Azoarcus sp. KH32C: one gene and its partner. The protein of the gene in region 1 interacts with the protein of each later gene in a pairwise test. Links are inferred from orthologs where the notes say so. Each region holds a gene or a part of one and is shown on either strand. Other genes may lie near its edges. The genes, in order: AZKH_RS14580 and rlmB.

What was found.
Region 2: the proteins of AZKH_RS14580 (region 1) and rlmB interact in binary tests that used the Escherichia coli proteins (3 or more experiments, as listed by UniProt). The link is inferred for Azoarcus sp. KH32C from one-to-one orthologs.

What each region holds. Positions count from the first base shown.
Region 1 is NC_020516.1:3,304,719-3,311,485, reverse strand. The notes cover bases 1,582-4,409. They hold AZKH_RS14580 (bifunctional ADP-dependent NAD(P)H-hydrate dehydratase/NAD(P)H-hydrate epimerase), read right to left. Parts: upstream 3,835-4,409; coding sequence 2,329-3,834; downstream 1,582-2,328. Other genes in these bases: AZKH_RS14575 (SpoVR family protein), read right to left, coding at 3,990-4,409; AZKH_RS14585 (HD-GYP domain-containing protein), read right to left, coding at 1,582-2,213. Outside these bases: AZKH_RS14595 (hypothetical protein), read left to right, coding at 1-263; AZKH_RS14590 (hypothetical protein), read left to right, coding at 287-955; more of AZKH_RS14585, read right to left, coding at 963-1,581; more of AZKH_RS14575, read right to left, coding at 4,410-5,531; AZKH_RS14570 (YeaH/YhbH family protein), read right to left, coding at 5,528-6,767. UniProt on the Escherichia coli protein: Bifunctional enzyme that catalyzes the epimerization of the S- and R-forms of NAD(P)HX and the dehydration of the S-form of NAD(P)HX at the expense of ADP, which is converted to AMP.
Region 2 is NC_020516.1:885,540-892,401, reverse strand. What follows is about bases 2,211-5,133. They hold rlmB (23S rRNA (guanosine(2251)-2'-O)-methyltransferase RlmB), read right to left. Parts: upstream 4,072-5,133; coding sequence 3,349-4,071; downstream 2,211-3,348. Other genes in these bases: rnr (ribonuclease R), read right to left, coding at 4,148-5,133; AZKH_RS04060 (ANTAR domain-containing response regulator), read right to left, coding at 2,725-3,300; pqqA (pyrroloquinoline quinone precursor peptide PqqA), read right to left, coding at 2,393-2,467; pqqD (pyrroloquinoline quinone biosynthesis peptide chaperone PqqD), read right to left, coding at 2,211-2,344. In the rest of the region: serC (3-phosphoserine/phosphohydroxythreonine transaminase), read right to left, coding at 1-347; AZKH_RS04075 (membrane protein), read right to left, coding at 325-831; pyrroloquinoline quinone biosynthesis protein PqqE, read right to left, coding at 928-2,085; more of pqqD, read right to left, coding at 2,054-2,210; more of rnr, read right to left, coding at 5,134-6,613. UniProt on the Escherichia coli protein: Specifically methylates the ribose of guanosine 2251 in 23S rRNA.

The DNA of each region.
Region 1 (6,767 bases):
ACGGCGACATCGTCTCGACGACGCTGCGCAACCTGCCCATCTTCCTCGCTTCCAGCGCGATCGCCGAAGACCGTGTGTTCGGACGGAACCGGTATGCGTACAAGATGAAGGCGACCACGCGCGGCGCGAGTCTGGGCGTCAGCAGGGTGATCAATGACCACTCGTCCCTCACTCTCGGGTATGAATACATCGACAGCCGTGCCGAAGGCGGCATCGACTATCAGGCGAACATCGTTCGCGCCATTTACCTCCATCAGTTCTGAGGGCCATGAAGAGCAAATCGCGGATGAGTCGGTTACGGGCAGCCTGTTCTTGCATAGCACTGCTGTCGAGTCTCGGCGCGGGCGAGCTGCTTGCCGGCGATATCCAGGCGAATGTGCGGGACAAGGCCGGAAAGGGTGTCGCCAATGCGGTGGTCGTCGCACTGCCGGCGACTCCGACCCCAGGGACGACGGGCGGTCCGAGTGCGACGATGATCGTCGATCAGATCAACAAGGAATTCATCCCCTACGTGTTGCCGGTACTGGTCGGCAGCTCCGTCAATTTCCCGAACCGCGACAACATCCGCCACCACGTCTACTCGTTTTCGCCTGCCAAGACCTTCGAGTTGCCGCTCTATACCGGCACTCCGGCGACACCGGTCCTGTTCGACAAGCCCGGCGTCGTCATTCTCGGCTGCAATATCCACGACTGGATGATCGGCTACATCTACGTCTCCGAGAGTCCTTACTTCGCGAAGACGGGGGCTGATGGCAAGGCCGTGCTCACTGACCTTCCCCAGGGAGAATACGTGGTCCGCGCATGGCATCCGCGCCTGGAGGGGCGGGAGGAAGCGACCGAAAGGAAGCTGACCGTCGCCCGGTCGGGAGCGACTGAAACGGTCTGGGAAATCGGACTGCTGCCGGACCTGCGCATCCGGCGTGCTCCGATCCCCGGACAAAGCGGCTACCACTAACCTCGAACTACTTCTTGTTCCCTTCAACGAAGTAGTCGAGGCGGCCGCGCGGGGAGAGGTATTCCACGGTCTCGATCGGGAGCTTTGCCGGACTGAGCGCGGTTTCGACTTTGAGGTCCGCGTCTCGCAGATCAACAAGCAAAGCCTCGGAGCGGGGGATCCCGGCGTCGTAAAGCATCACCAGTGGATGGAGGAGATCGGAGGGGTTGGTTTCGACGACCATGCCGATGCTGCCGTTCGAGAGCGACACGAAGGTCCCGGGCGGATAGACCCCCAGCGTCTTGATGAACAACTGGACCATCGTCGCATCGTAGCGGCCGCTTTCGGTGCGGAACATCTGCCGCAAGGCTTCGGCCGGAGCCTTCGCTTCCTTGAGCTCGAAGGGATTGCACAGGTTGTCATATCGATCGGCGATTGCGGCGATTCGAGCGAGTTTCGGGATCTTCTCGCCAGCGATGCGGTTCGGGAATCCCGAGCCGTCGAAGTGCTCATGATGGCAGGCGATCACGTTGCGGACGGACACCGGCAATTCGCGCATGCCGCTCAGGGCCTTGATGCCATAGCCGACGTGGGCGCGATAGAACTCCTCTTCGGGCCCGGTTCGCTTCGTCGCTCGAAGGATTCGGGGCGGAATGTCCTGCTTGCCGATATCGTGGAGGAGAGCGCCCAGGCCGAGGTGCTGCATCTCCTCCTCGGAAAGCTTCAGCGTCTTGCCGAGCATCAGCGACAGCGCCATGACGTTGAGCGCGTGGAAGGCGAGTCCGCCCTCGCGGCTCTTCTGGCTCACGAGGTGGATGACCATGCTGTCGGCGCCCATCAGGTTCTGCACCAGTCCTCCGACCAATGCCGTGGCGTGCCGATGGGCATCCTGAGGCCGGGCGAGCACCGAGCGGAAGATGTCGCTCGCCGCGACGGCCTGCTGCTCGAACAGCCGTTCGCGCCGCGCCAAGCCTTCGCGCTGCTGGCGCACGCGTTCGAGGCGCGCCCGCTTCTGATCCTGCATGTCCGCGAGTGCAGCGTTGCCGAAATCCTCTTCCGGCGGGGCGACGCCACCCGCCGGTTGTTCGGGCAGCGGCTCAGCGGTGCTGCGAGCGGGATCCCATTCCACTTCGGCAATACCCATCTCCCGCAAGGCGTGGACCTGTTGCAGGCTCGAGAGGCAGAAACGGTTCAGCAGGAACGGGTGTCCCATCCATCCGAGTTCGGACAGCGATACAAAGACGCCCGGCTGTAGGCGATCGACGCTGATTCGCGGCATGACTCTGTTACATATTCTGTTCCGGCAAGTCTAGCAGAGAGCGGCGGCGCGGACCGCATTGCATTCGCATGCATTCGAGGCGGTGCAGTCCGGCATGAGCGGCCTCATTCGAAATTCAACGCATCTTTGCCGCCTGCGCAATCCAGCCGTTAAAGACGCCGCGTGAGGCTTCGATGACTTCGCCGGCCGTCAGCCCGATCGGGCCGATACCCTCGCGCGCGAGCCGATCGGCCGCGGCTCCATGCAGATGGACGCCGGCGATCAATGCCGACTCCGGATGCCAGCCCTGGGCGACGAGACTCGCGATCAAGCCGGTCAGCACGTCACCCATGCCGGCGCTTGCCATGCCGGGATGTCCGGTACTGTTGATCAGCCAGCGCCCGTCGGGATTCGTCAGCACGCTGCCGCTTCCCTTCAGTACGACGAGCGCGCGATAAGTGCGGGCCAGCGTCAGGGCGCTGGCGACACGGTCGGCTTGGACGCTGGCGGTATCCGTGCCGAGCAGGCGTCCGGCTTCGCCGGGATGGGGCGTCATCAGCGTCAATGCCGTACGGGTCGCGACCTGCGACCGGAGCTGTGGGGAGGCGGCAACGAGATTGAGCGCATCGGCATCGAGAATGAGCGGCTTGTCGCTATGGATCGCACGTTCGAGGATCGAAATCGCCTCCTCGCTGTTGCCAAGCCCCGGGCCGACGGCAAGGACTGACGCGTACGCGAGAATGTCGTCCGGCTTTTGCAGCATCAATTCCGGCTGACTGAAATCGACGCTGGGCGCACGTTCGTCGACCATGCCGACGAGCACGCGACCGCAGCCCAGCTTGAGAGCCGCGCGGCCTGCCAGCAGGGCGGCCCCGATCATGCCGCTCGCGCCGCCGATGATTCCCACGTCGCCGTAGGTTCCCTTGTGCGTATTCTGCAGACGCGGCCGCATGAACTGGCGGACCAAGGCTGGCTGAGTCTGCAGCCCCATCGGCGGAAGCCAGGCGGGAGGATCGATGTCGAGGCGGTGAACATGAACGACACCCGAGATGTCGGGGCCGTCGAGCGTGAGAAGTCCGGGTTTCAGTGCGAGGAACGTGAGCGTCGCGGTGGCGCGAAACACGCTGCCGAGAATCCGGCCCGTATCGGCGTCGAGTCCGCTCGGAGTGTCGATCGCGAGCCGTGGCGCCGGTTGCGCATTCAGATTGGCGATCCACTCCGCGTAGCGGCCTTCGACCGGGCGCCGCAGTCCGATGCCGAACAGCGCGTCCACCACCAGAGCCCAACCATTGGCGGGGGCCGCAGGAAAATCCGATACCGTCTCCCCGCCGGCGGCTCGCCAGGCGGCAAGCGCTGCCGCGGCGTCGGGCGGGAGTTTGGCCGCATCGCCCGCGAAGGCGACGGTCACGGGGCGCCCGGCCTGCAGCAGCCGCCGCGCCATGACGAAGCCGTCGCCGCCGTTATTCCCCGGCCCGCAGGCGATCAGCGTGTGGCCCGCCCGGTCTTGGGTCAGGCGGACCGCCTCCTCGGCCGATGCCCGGCCCGCACGCTCCATCAGGGTGGGTTGGGCGTGCGGCGCCACGAGGGCTTCGATGGTGCGAATTCCCGCCACCGGGTAGATCGGCTGGGCTTGAGGAAACATCATTTCTCCGGATCGCATGATGTCCGGATTTTACGCGCCAGACGGTGACTTTTTGGCGACTTCTGCAGCAGATTGACTTTCCTCGGGCACAAAACCCGAAAGGAAGGTGTGGCGGGGCCGGCAGAGGCCAGCTGCGCTGCCTCTGCCGTCGACACTCAGTTGTCGGAATTGCCGCGCCGCTTTTCGATGCGCGTCTCCTGGACCAACTCGATCGTGCCGTCTTCGCGCTGCGTGTCGAGCCTCACAGTGAAGCCCCAGAGCCGCGCAAGGTGCTTCATCACTTCGTCGATCGGCCCGCCCAAGGGGCGCTTGCGATACTGCTGATGGCGCAAGGTCAGGGACCGATCCCCGCGCAGATCGACGTTCCACACTTGAATATTGGGCTCACGCGTTCCCAAGTTGTATTGGTCGGAGAGGATTTCGCGGACGCGCCGGTAACCGGACTCGTCATGGATCGCCGAAACCTTCAGCTTTGGGTCCTGCTCGTCGTCGAGGATCGAGAACATCCGGAAATCGCGCATGATCTTCGGCGACAGGTACTGCGCGACGAAGCTCTCGTCCTTGAAGTTCTTCATCGCGAAATCGAAGGTCTCGCGCCAGTCGCTGCCGGCGATGTCGGGGAACCAGGCGCGGTCTTCCTCCGTCGGGTTTTCGCAGATGCGCTTGATGTCCTGCCACATTGCGAAGCCGAGCGCGTAGGGATTGATGCCGTTGTACCAGCGCTCGTTGTACGCGGGCTGGTAGACCACGTTGGTGTGCGACTGCAGGAATTCCAGCATGAAGCTGTCGGCGAGCAGGCCTTCGTCGTACAGTTGATTGATTAGCGTGTAGTGCCAGAAACAGGCCCAGCCCTCGTTCATCACCTGGGTCTGGCGTTGCGGGAAGAAATACTGCGCGACCTTGCGCACGATGCGCACGACCTCCCGTTGCCAGGGTTCGAGCAGCGGCGCGTGCTTCTCGATGAAATAGAGCAGGTTCTCTTCAGGTTCGGCTGGAAAGCGGACCGCCGGTGCCCGGTCGGGCTTGCTCTCGTGGACGGGCAGTGTGCGCCAGAGTTCATTCACCTGGCTCTGCAGGTACTCCGCGCGCTCGGCTTGGCGCTGCTTCTCCTTCGCCAGCGAGAGCTTGGGTGGACGCTTGTAGCGATCGACGCCCAGGTTCATCAACGCGTGGCAGGAGTCGAGCAGCAATTCGACTTCCTCCTCGCCATACCGCTGCTCGCATTCTGCGATGTAGTTCCGCGCGAAGATCAGGTAATCGACGATCGCATCGGCGTTGGTCCATGTGCGGAAGAGGTAATTGCCCTTGAAGAAGCTGTTGTGGCCGTATGCCGCATGCGCTATGACCAGCGCCTGCATCATCAGCGTGTTCTCCTCCATCAGATAGGCGATGCACGGGTTCGAGTTGATGACGATCTCGTACGCCAGCCCCATCTGTCCGCGTTTGTAGCTCTTTTCGGTAGACAGGAAATGCTTGCCGAAGGACCAGTGGTGGTAATTGACAGGCATGCCGACCGACGCGTAGGCGTCCATCATCTGCTCGGCAGTGATGATCTCGATCTGCGGCGGATAGACATCCAGCCCAAACTCCTCGGCGACCCGCGCAATCTCCTTGTGGTAGGCGGTGATCGCGTCGAAGGTCCATTCCGACGTGGCCGGCAGATCCCGCTGCTTCTTCCTGACCGATGTACGCTTCATACGAGGTTCTTCTTGAAGAGTTCACGAAATACCGGATAGATGTCAGCCGGCTCCTCGATTCTCTGCATGGCGAAGTTCTTGTGCTGGCCTTGCAGTTTCTCGTATTCGCGCCAGAGGTTCTGCGGTTCGCCCGGCGTGATCTCGATGTAGGCGAAATACTGGCAGAAAGGGAGGATTCCCGATCCCAGCAGATCGCGGCACACGGGCGAGTCGTTGTCCCAGTTGTCGCCGTCCGAGGCCTGGGCGCCGTAGACGTTCCAGTTGCTGCCCGCGTAACGCTCGGCAATGATGTCGTGCATCATCTTCAGGGCGCTGGAGACGACCGTACCGCCCGATTCGCGCGAGTGGAAGAATTCGTCCTCATCGACTTCCTTCGCCACCGTGTGGTGGCGGATGAAGACCACATCGATGTGCTCGTAGGTCCGGTTCAGGAAGAGGTAGAGCAGCATGAAGAAGCGCTTTGCGGTCGCCTTCTTTTCCTCGTCCATCGATCCTGATACGTCCATCACGCAGAACATCACGGCCTGCGTACTGGGCTTCGGCACCCGGATGCGGTTGTTGTAGCGCAGGTCGAAACTGTCGATGAAGGGGATCGCCTCGATCTTGGCGCGCACCTTTGCGATTTCATCCCGCAGCGTCCGCGCTTCGTCGCTGTCTTCGCCGAAGCGTTCGACCGCCTCGTCGAGTTCCCGCAGCAATTCGCGCAGGCGCGCCGAAAATGGCGACCCAAGCGCCAGGCGCCGACCCAGTGCGCCGCGCATCGAGCGCACGATGTTGATGTTCATCGGCGACCCGTCGGACGTGAAGCCGGCCCGTTGCGTCTTGTAGTCCGAGATCCGCGCGAGCTGCGTACGGACGAGGTTCGGCAGCGCGAGATCGTCGAAGAAGATGTCGAGGAATTCCTCGCGCGACAGGTGAAAGACGAAGTCGTCCTCGCCTTCGCCCTCGTTGCTCGCCTTGCCCTGTCCGCGGCCGCCGCTGCCTCCCATCGGGCGGTTGATCAGGTCGCCGCTCGCGAACTGGTCGTTGCCGGAAAACACCTGTTCCCAGACGCCGCCGCGCCCCTGCTGGAACTGCGGTTCGTTCAGATCCTTCGACGGGATCGAGATCTGTTCGCCATTGTCGAGGTCGCGGATCGAACGCTCGTGAATCGCGTCATTCACTGCACGACGAATCTGCTGCTTGAACCGACGCATGAAGCGCTGACGGTTTACTGCGCTCTTCTTCTTGCTATCG
Region 2 (6,862 bases), 2.4 Mb from region 1 along the record:
CGGCGCGACCAGCAACCGCTATCAACGTAGGTCGCCCGCCCCTTCGTGCCCAGAAGGTTCAGCGGCACCACCGCGAACTGCGCACTCGCGCCGCCCGCGAGGAAGAGCACGCGAAAGCGGTCCGGGATGCCGAGCAGCCGGCGCAGACAGGCCTCGGTCTCTTCCTGCAAACGCCGAAAGGCCGGCGACGTGAAGGGCAGGCTCAGGATCGACGCCGCCCCGGGACGGCAAGCCTCCGCGACATCGCCTGCGACCTCGGGCGGCAAGGGGCCCGCTGCCGCGGAGAAGCTGAAACCCGGTTCGCTTCGCAGCGTCGCGACCGCGTCAACCGAAGAGCGCGACGCCATGCGTGCCGGCTCCCATCAAGAACAGCACCGGGATCGACAGCATCGTGTTCACCCGCGCGGACAGGAAAGTCACGCGCGACGCACGCAGCCGCTCGTCGATCGGCGCCGGCACGAAGCCCAGCACCCGCTTCTGATGCGGCCACAGCACGAACCACAGGTTGCACACCATCAGCGTCGCGATCCACATTCCCAGGCCGAGCGGTGCGAGCGACCCGTGCAGGCTTAGCGCATCGCCCAGCCAGCCACGGTGCCCCAGGATCAGCGCACCGCTGCCCCAGGTCAGCAGCGACGCATAGCGGAAGGTGCCGTGCTCGCGCTGCATCAGTGCGCGCTGGCGCGGACTTTCCGGGTCCGAGAGATCGGCCGCGGAGAGCGGCACATAACGGGGTCGCGTCACGGCCGTCGCGTAGTTGTGCCCGATCCACACCAGCGCGCCGAGAAAATGCAGCCAGCGCGCGACGACTTCGAACAGCATGCCTTCCATGACGAACTCCTTCAGGCGGCCAGCCGCAGCAGGCCGACGAGTGCCGCCGTCAGCGCGACGCCGAGCAGCACCGTGACCATCGAGGAATCGAGCAGCCTAAGCATGATCGCCCGCTCCGATCCGCTGCAGCCGCGCGTTGCCTTCGGTGCGCATCACGAGCGGCACGACGGTGCGCCCCGGCGCATGCGCACGAGCGACCGCATCGCCGATCAGGTGGTGGTGCGGAGAACGAGCACAGGCCGGATCCGTGTTCGCGGCGTCGCCGGTGAGCAGGAAAGCCTGGCAGCGGCAACCGCCGAAGTCGGTCTCCTTCTCGCTGCACGAGCGGCAGGGTTCGCGCATCCATTCGTCGCCGCGAAACTTGCGGAAGGTCGGCGAATCGTTCCACAGCCACGCGAGGCTCTTCTCGCGCACCGTCGGGAAGTCGAGCCCTGCGATCGCGCGGGCTTCCTGGCAGGGCATTGCCGCGCCGTCCGGGCCTATCGTCAAGTGGATCGCCCCCCAGCCGTTCATGCATGCCTTCGGCCGCCCCTCGTAGTAGTCGGGGATCACGAAATAGATCGTCATGCGGTCGCCCAGATGCTCGCGCGCCGCCTGCACCGCGCGCTCGGCCGCCTCGATCTGCCCCCGCGTCGGCAGCAACTCGTCACGGTTCAGCAGCGCCCAGTTGTAGTACTGGATGTTCGCGAACTCGAGGTAATCGACGCCGATGTCCGCCGCAAGATCGAGGATCTCGGCGACCTGACCGATGTTGTGACGGAACACCGGCACGTTGAGCACCATCGGAAAGCCGTGGGCTTTGATCATGCGCGCGACCTGCAGCTTCAGGTCGAACACGCGCGCGCCGACGAGACGGTCGGTCAGCTCGCGCTCGCTCGACTGCAGCGACAGCTGGATCTGCTTCAGGCCCGCCTCCTTCAGTTTCACGAGGCGCGCTTCGGTCAATCCCACGCCCGACGTGATCAGGTTCGTGTAGTAGCCGAGCGCATTCGCCTCCGCGACCAGTTCCTCGAGGTCGTCTCGCAGCAGCGGTTCGCCGCCGGTGAAACCGAGCTGCAAGGCGCCCAGTTCGCGTCCTTCGCGCAACACGCGCTTCCATTCGTCGGTCGACAGCTCCTCGCCCTTGCGGCGCGCGTAGTCGACCGGATTGCTGCACCACGGACACTTCAGCGGGCACTCGTAGGTTAGCTCGAGCACCAGCCACAGCGGCTTGCCCTGCCCGTCAAGCCTGACGACGGATCCATCCTTTGGCACGGAACACCTCCAGAAACTTGTAGACGCCCCCAGCGACACGATCGTCGTCGCCCGGATAGCGCGCTTGCAGCGCCGCCACGATATCGGCCACGCTGCGACCGTCGCAGTGCTCGATGATTTCGGCCGCCGTCCGATTCAACTTCACGATGCCTTCGGGGTAGAGCAGGACATGAGCGTCCTGGGTCGGCTCCCAACGGAAGAGGTACATCGGATTGAGGCCGAAGCGGTCCTCGGCAGTGAGTAGACTCGTCTCGTTCATGCGGAACACTCCTTCGCGACAGGGGCGGCACGGGGCCGCCCCGGAACGTCAGCGCACGTAGACGTAGGCCGTCACTTCGAAACCAAGACGGATGTCGCAATAGGCGGGATCGATCCACTGCATGGGGTGCCTCCTCGTTTGGCGGTGATTGAGCGGACCGGCCGGACGACCGATCCGCAGCCATCATCGCAGCCCTGCCCGTGCGGCAGAAACCCGAGAATCAGGAGGCTTTCCTCGCGGCAATCATGGAACGAGGGTCGGGAAAATCATGATTTTCGCCGCGAATCGGCGCTTTTGATACGGATCAAGGCGCGGCGGATTCGCACCGTTGCGGTGCCGGAAAATGAAGCGGTGCACCATCGCGGCGCACCGGCGCATCGTCAGAGGAGGTACTTCGCCATGTCGAGAAGATCCTGCGCGACCGCCGCCATCGGCTTCGCCCGCTCCATCGCGAGCTTACGCAGCGCGGCGTAGGCTTCCTCCTCCCCCATGCCGCGGGATTTCATCAAGAGGCCTTTCGCGCGCTCGATCAGCTTGCGCTCAGAGAGCTTCTTCGTCGCTGCCGCGAGTTCCGCGCGCACCGACTGGTGCTCCTCGAAACTCGCCACCGCCACGTCGATCACAGGCTTGAGCCGCTGGGGATCCAGCCCGTCGACGACGTAGGTCGACACGCCCGCCTTGACCGCGGCGCGGATCGTGTCCTGATCGCCTTCCTGCGCGAAGATGATCACCGGGCGCGGCATCGCCGCGTTCATCACCGCGAGGTTCTCCAGGGTGTCGCGCGACGGAGAGTCGGTTTCGATCAGGATCACGTCGGGCCGGATGGCCTCGATCTGCGCCGTCAGATCGGCGGACGAGGCCAGCACCGCGGCCACCTGATGGCCGGCGAGTGCGAGGCCGGCGCAGATTTCTGCCGCACGGCTACGGGATTCATCGATGACGAGTACGCGGAGCATGCTTCAAGCCTAGCAAAAACCGCACCGCCCCTGGTGCGAAGAATTCACTCAGACGCCGCGTTGACGCCGCGCCTCAAAAAGACAGATGCCGCTCGCGACCGAGACGTTCAGGCTTTCGACCGTGCCGAGCATCGGAATGCTCGCGAGTTCGTCGCAGGTCTCGCGCGTCAGGCGCCGCAGACCGTCGCCTTCGGCGCCCAGCACCCACGCGACCGGCCCCTTCTGGTCGATCTCGTAGAGCGACTTCTCGGCCTCGCCGGCCGCGCCGACCACCCAGATGCCGGCCTCCTGCATCTCGCGCAACGCGCGGGCGAGGTTCGTCACGGTGATGTAGGGCACCGAATCCGCCGCCCCGCTCGCGACCTTCACCGCCGTCGCGTTGAGGCCCACCGCGCGATCCTTCGGCGCGACCACCGCATGCACGCCCGCGGCGTCCGCCACGCGCAGACAGGCGCCCAGATTGTGCGGATCCTGCACGCCGTCGAGCACGAGGATCAGCGCGTTCTCCTCCAGCGAATCGAGCACGTCCGCGAGCTTGATGTCGCGATTGCGCGCGTCGACTCGTGCAACCACGCCCTGATGGCGGCGCGTGCCGACCATGCCGTCGAGGCGGTCGGCCTCGGCCTGGATCAGCCGCACCTGCTGCGATTCGGCCAAGCGAACGACATCCTTCGCGCGCGCGTCGGTGCGGCTCGCCGACAGGTAGAGTTCGAACACCCCTTCCGGGTCACGGCGCAGCTTGCCCAACACCGCATGAAATCCGTAGATCAGCCGCGAGTCGGCTCGCCCGCCCGGAGAATCCTGCGTCTTGCTCGCGTCCTGCGGACGGGAACGGCCCGATGATTTTTCAGCCACGGCTCTTGCCTTTCTTCCTTGATGCTTCCGGTTTGTCCTTTTGCACGCCCGCAGCCTTCCTGGGGGCCTTGCCCCCTTCGGCCGCCTTCGCGCGCTTGCCTGCCGGCGCGGATTTCTTCGCACCGGACTTCTTCCCCGCGCCGTCGCCGCCCATATCCAGGGCACTGCTCATCGCCGCTTGTGCGACGGCCGCCACCTTCTGCAAGGGCGACTCGACGCTCGCCTCCGTCGGCGACATCGCCACCGACTCGGCCTTGCGGGTGCGATCGCGTCCCGTCTTGCCGACGCGCTCGGTCGGCCGCTCCGCGCCTTCGATCAGGCGGAAATCGATCTTCGACGTTTCCAGATCGACGCGCACGACCTGCACCCGCACGCGGTCGGAGAGGCGGTGACGGACGCTGGTGCGCTCGCCGGCCAGCTCGTGGCGCGTCTCGTCGTAGTGGAAATAGTCGCTGCCGAGTTCCGAAATGTGGACCAGCCCCTCGATAAAGATGTCGTCGAGGGCGACGAAGAGGCCGAAGGGTACCACTGCCGACACGCTGCCGGAAAATTCCTCTCCGACCTTGTCCTGCATGTAGTAGCACTTCAGCCACGCCACGACGTCGCGAGTCGCATCGTCCGCGCGACGCTCGGTCGCCGAGCAGTGCAGTCCGATCTCCTCCCAGTTACCCGCCTCGTAACGCTCGCCGGCGAGCACCGCCTTGATCGCGCGATGCACCAGCAGGTCCGGGTAGCGCCGGATTGGCGAGGTGAAGTGCGTGTAGGCCTCGTAGGCGAGGCCGAAGTGGCCGACGTTTTCCGGGCTGTATACGGCTTGGCGCAAGGAACGCAGCATTACCGTCTGCAGTAGCTGCGCATCCGGCCGGTCCTTGACCTTGTCGAGCAGCTTCGCATAATCGCCCGCCTTCGGATCGTCACCGCCGCCAACGCCCAGCCCGAACTCGGCGAGAAAACCGCGCAGCTTTTCGAGCTTCTCCGGCGTCGGCCCCTCGTGCACGCGATACAGCGCCGGATGCTCGCGCGATTGCAGGAAGTCGGACGCGCAGACGTTCGCCGCCAGCATGCACTCCTCGATCAGGCGATGCGCGTCATTGCGCACCTCCGGCACGATGCGCTCGATCTTGCCGCCCTCGTCGAAAATCATGCGCGTTTCGGTCGTCTCGAAGTCGATCGCGCCCCGTTTTGCGCGTGCCTTCAGCAGCACGCGGAAGAGCCTGTCGAGATTCTCGAGGTTGGGCAGCAAGGCGCCAACCGTCTCGACCGCCGCGGGGTCCTTGTCGTACAGCGCCGCCGCGACCTGCGTATAGGTCAGGCGCGCGTGCGAGAACATCACCGCCGGGTAGAAACGATAGGCCTTGATCGCGCCGGTCATCGACAGGGACATGTCGCACACCATGCACAGGCGCTCGACCTGCGGGTTGAGCGAGCACAAGCCGTTGCTGAGCTTTTCCGGCAGCATCGGGATCACGCGACGCGGGAAGTACACCGAATTGCCGCGATCGTAGGCACCGCTGTCGAGCGCACTGCCCGGCTGCACGTAATGCGACACATCGGCGATCGCGACGATCAACCGATAGCCGCGCCCCTGGCGCTCGCAATACACCGCGTCGTCGAAATCCTTCGCCGTCTCGCCGTCGATCGTCACCAGCGGCAATTTCGTGATGTCCTCGCGCCCGGCCCAGTCCATCTTGCGCACCTTAAGCGGCAATTTTCGCGTGTCGGCCTTCGCCTCGGGCGAGAACTCGAAAGGCAGTTCGTGCTTGCGCAGCGCGATCTCGATCTCCATTCCCGGATCGGCGTAGTTGCCGAGCACCTCGATCACCCGCCCGGCGGGCTGCACGAACTTGGTCGGCTGCTCGACCAGTTCGACGGTCACGACCTGCCCCGGCGTCGCCTTCTTCCCGCCCGGCACCACGAGGACGTCCTGCGGGATGCGGCGGTCTTCCGGCACCACCACCAGCACCCCGTGCTGGTCGCGCACACGCCCGACGATGCGCGTGTTGGCGCGCTCCAGGATTTCGACGACCTTTCCTTCCGGCCGGCCGCGCCGGTCGACGCCCGTGATGCGCGCGATCACGCGGTCGCCGTGCAGCACCTCCCGCATCTCGCGGGGGCCGAGGAAGACATCGGGCTTACCGTCGTCGCGGATCAGGAAGCCGAAGCCGTCGGCATGGCCCTGCACCCGCCCGCGGATCAGGTCCGCCTTGTCGGGCAGCAGATAGGCATCACGCCGGTTGCGCAACAGCTGGCCGTCGCGCTGCATCGCGCGCAGGCGTCGCTCGAAGAGTCCCGCCTCGTTTTCAGCCACATCGAGCGCCGCGCACAACTCCCCGAAGCTTAGCGGCACGCCGTGTTCGGCGAGCGTCTGCTCGATGTACTCGCGACTCGGCAGCGGGTTTTCGTATTCGGCGGCTTCGCGTTCATAGAACGGATCGGCCCGACGGATAGGGCTCGGCATGGCTTCGGCCGGCCGCTTCGAATTCTTCGCGACCTTCGGTTTTGTATTTTTTGTTTTTTCAGTCATTGACATTCTCTAATGAGGGCTTATAATGCGCGGCTCTTGCCCAGATGGCGGAATTGGTAGACGCACTAGTTTCAGGTACTAGCGCCGCGAGGCGTGGAGGTTCGAGTCCTCTTCTGGGCACCAGTTTCACGGAAAAGCCGACCATAGCGTCGGCTTTTTTGTTGTCCACACGCGGCGCACAGC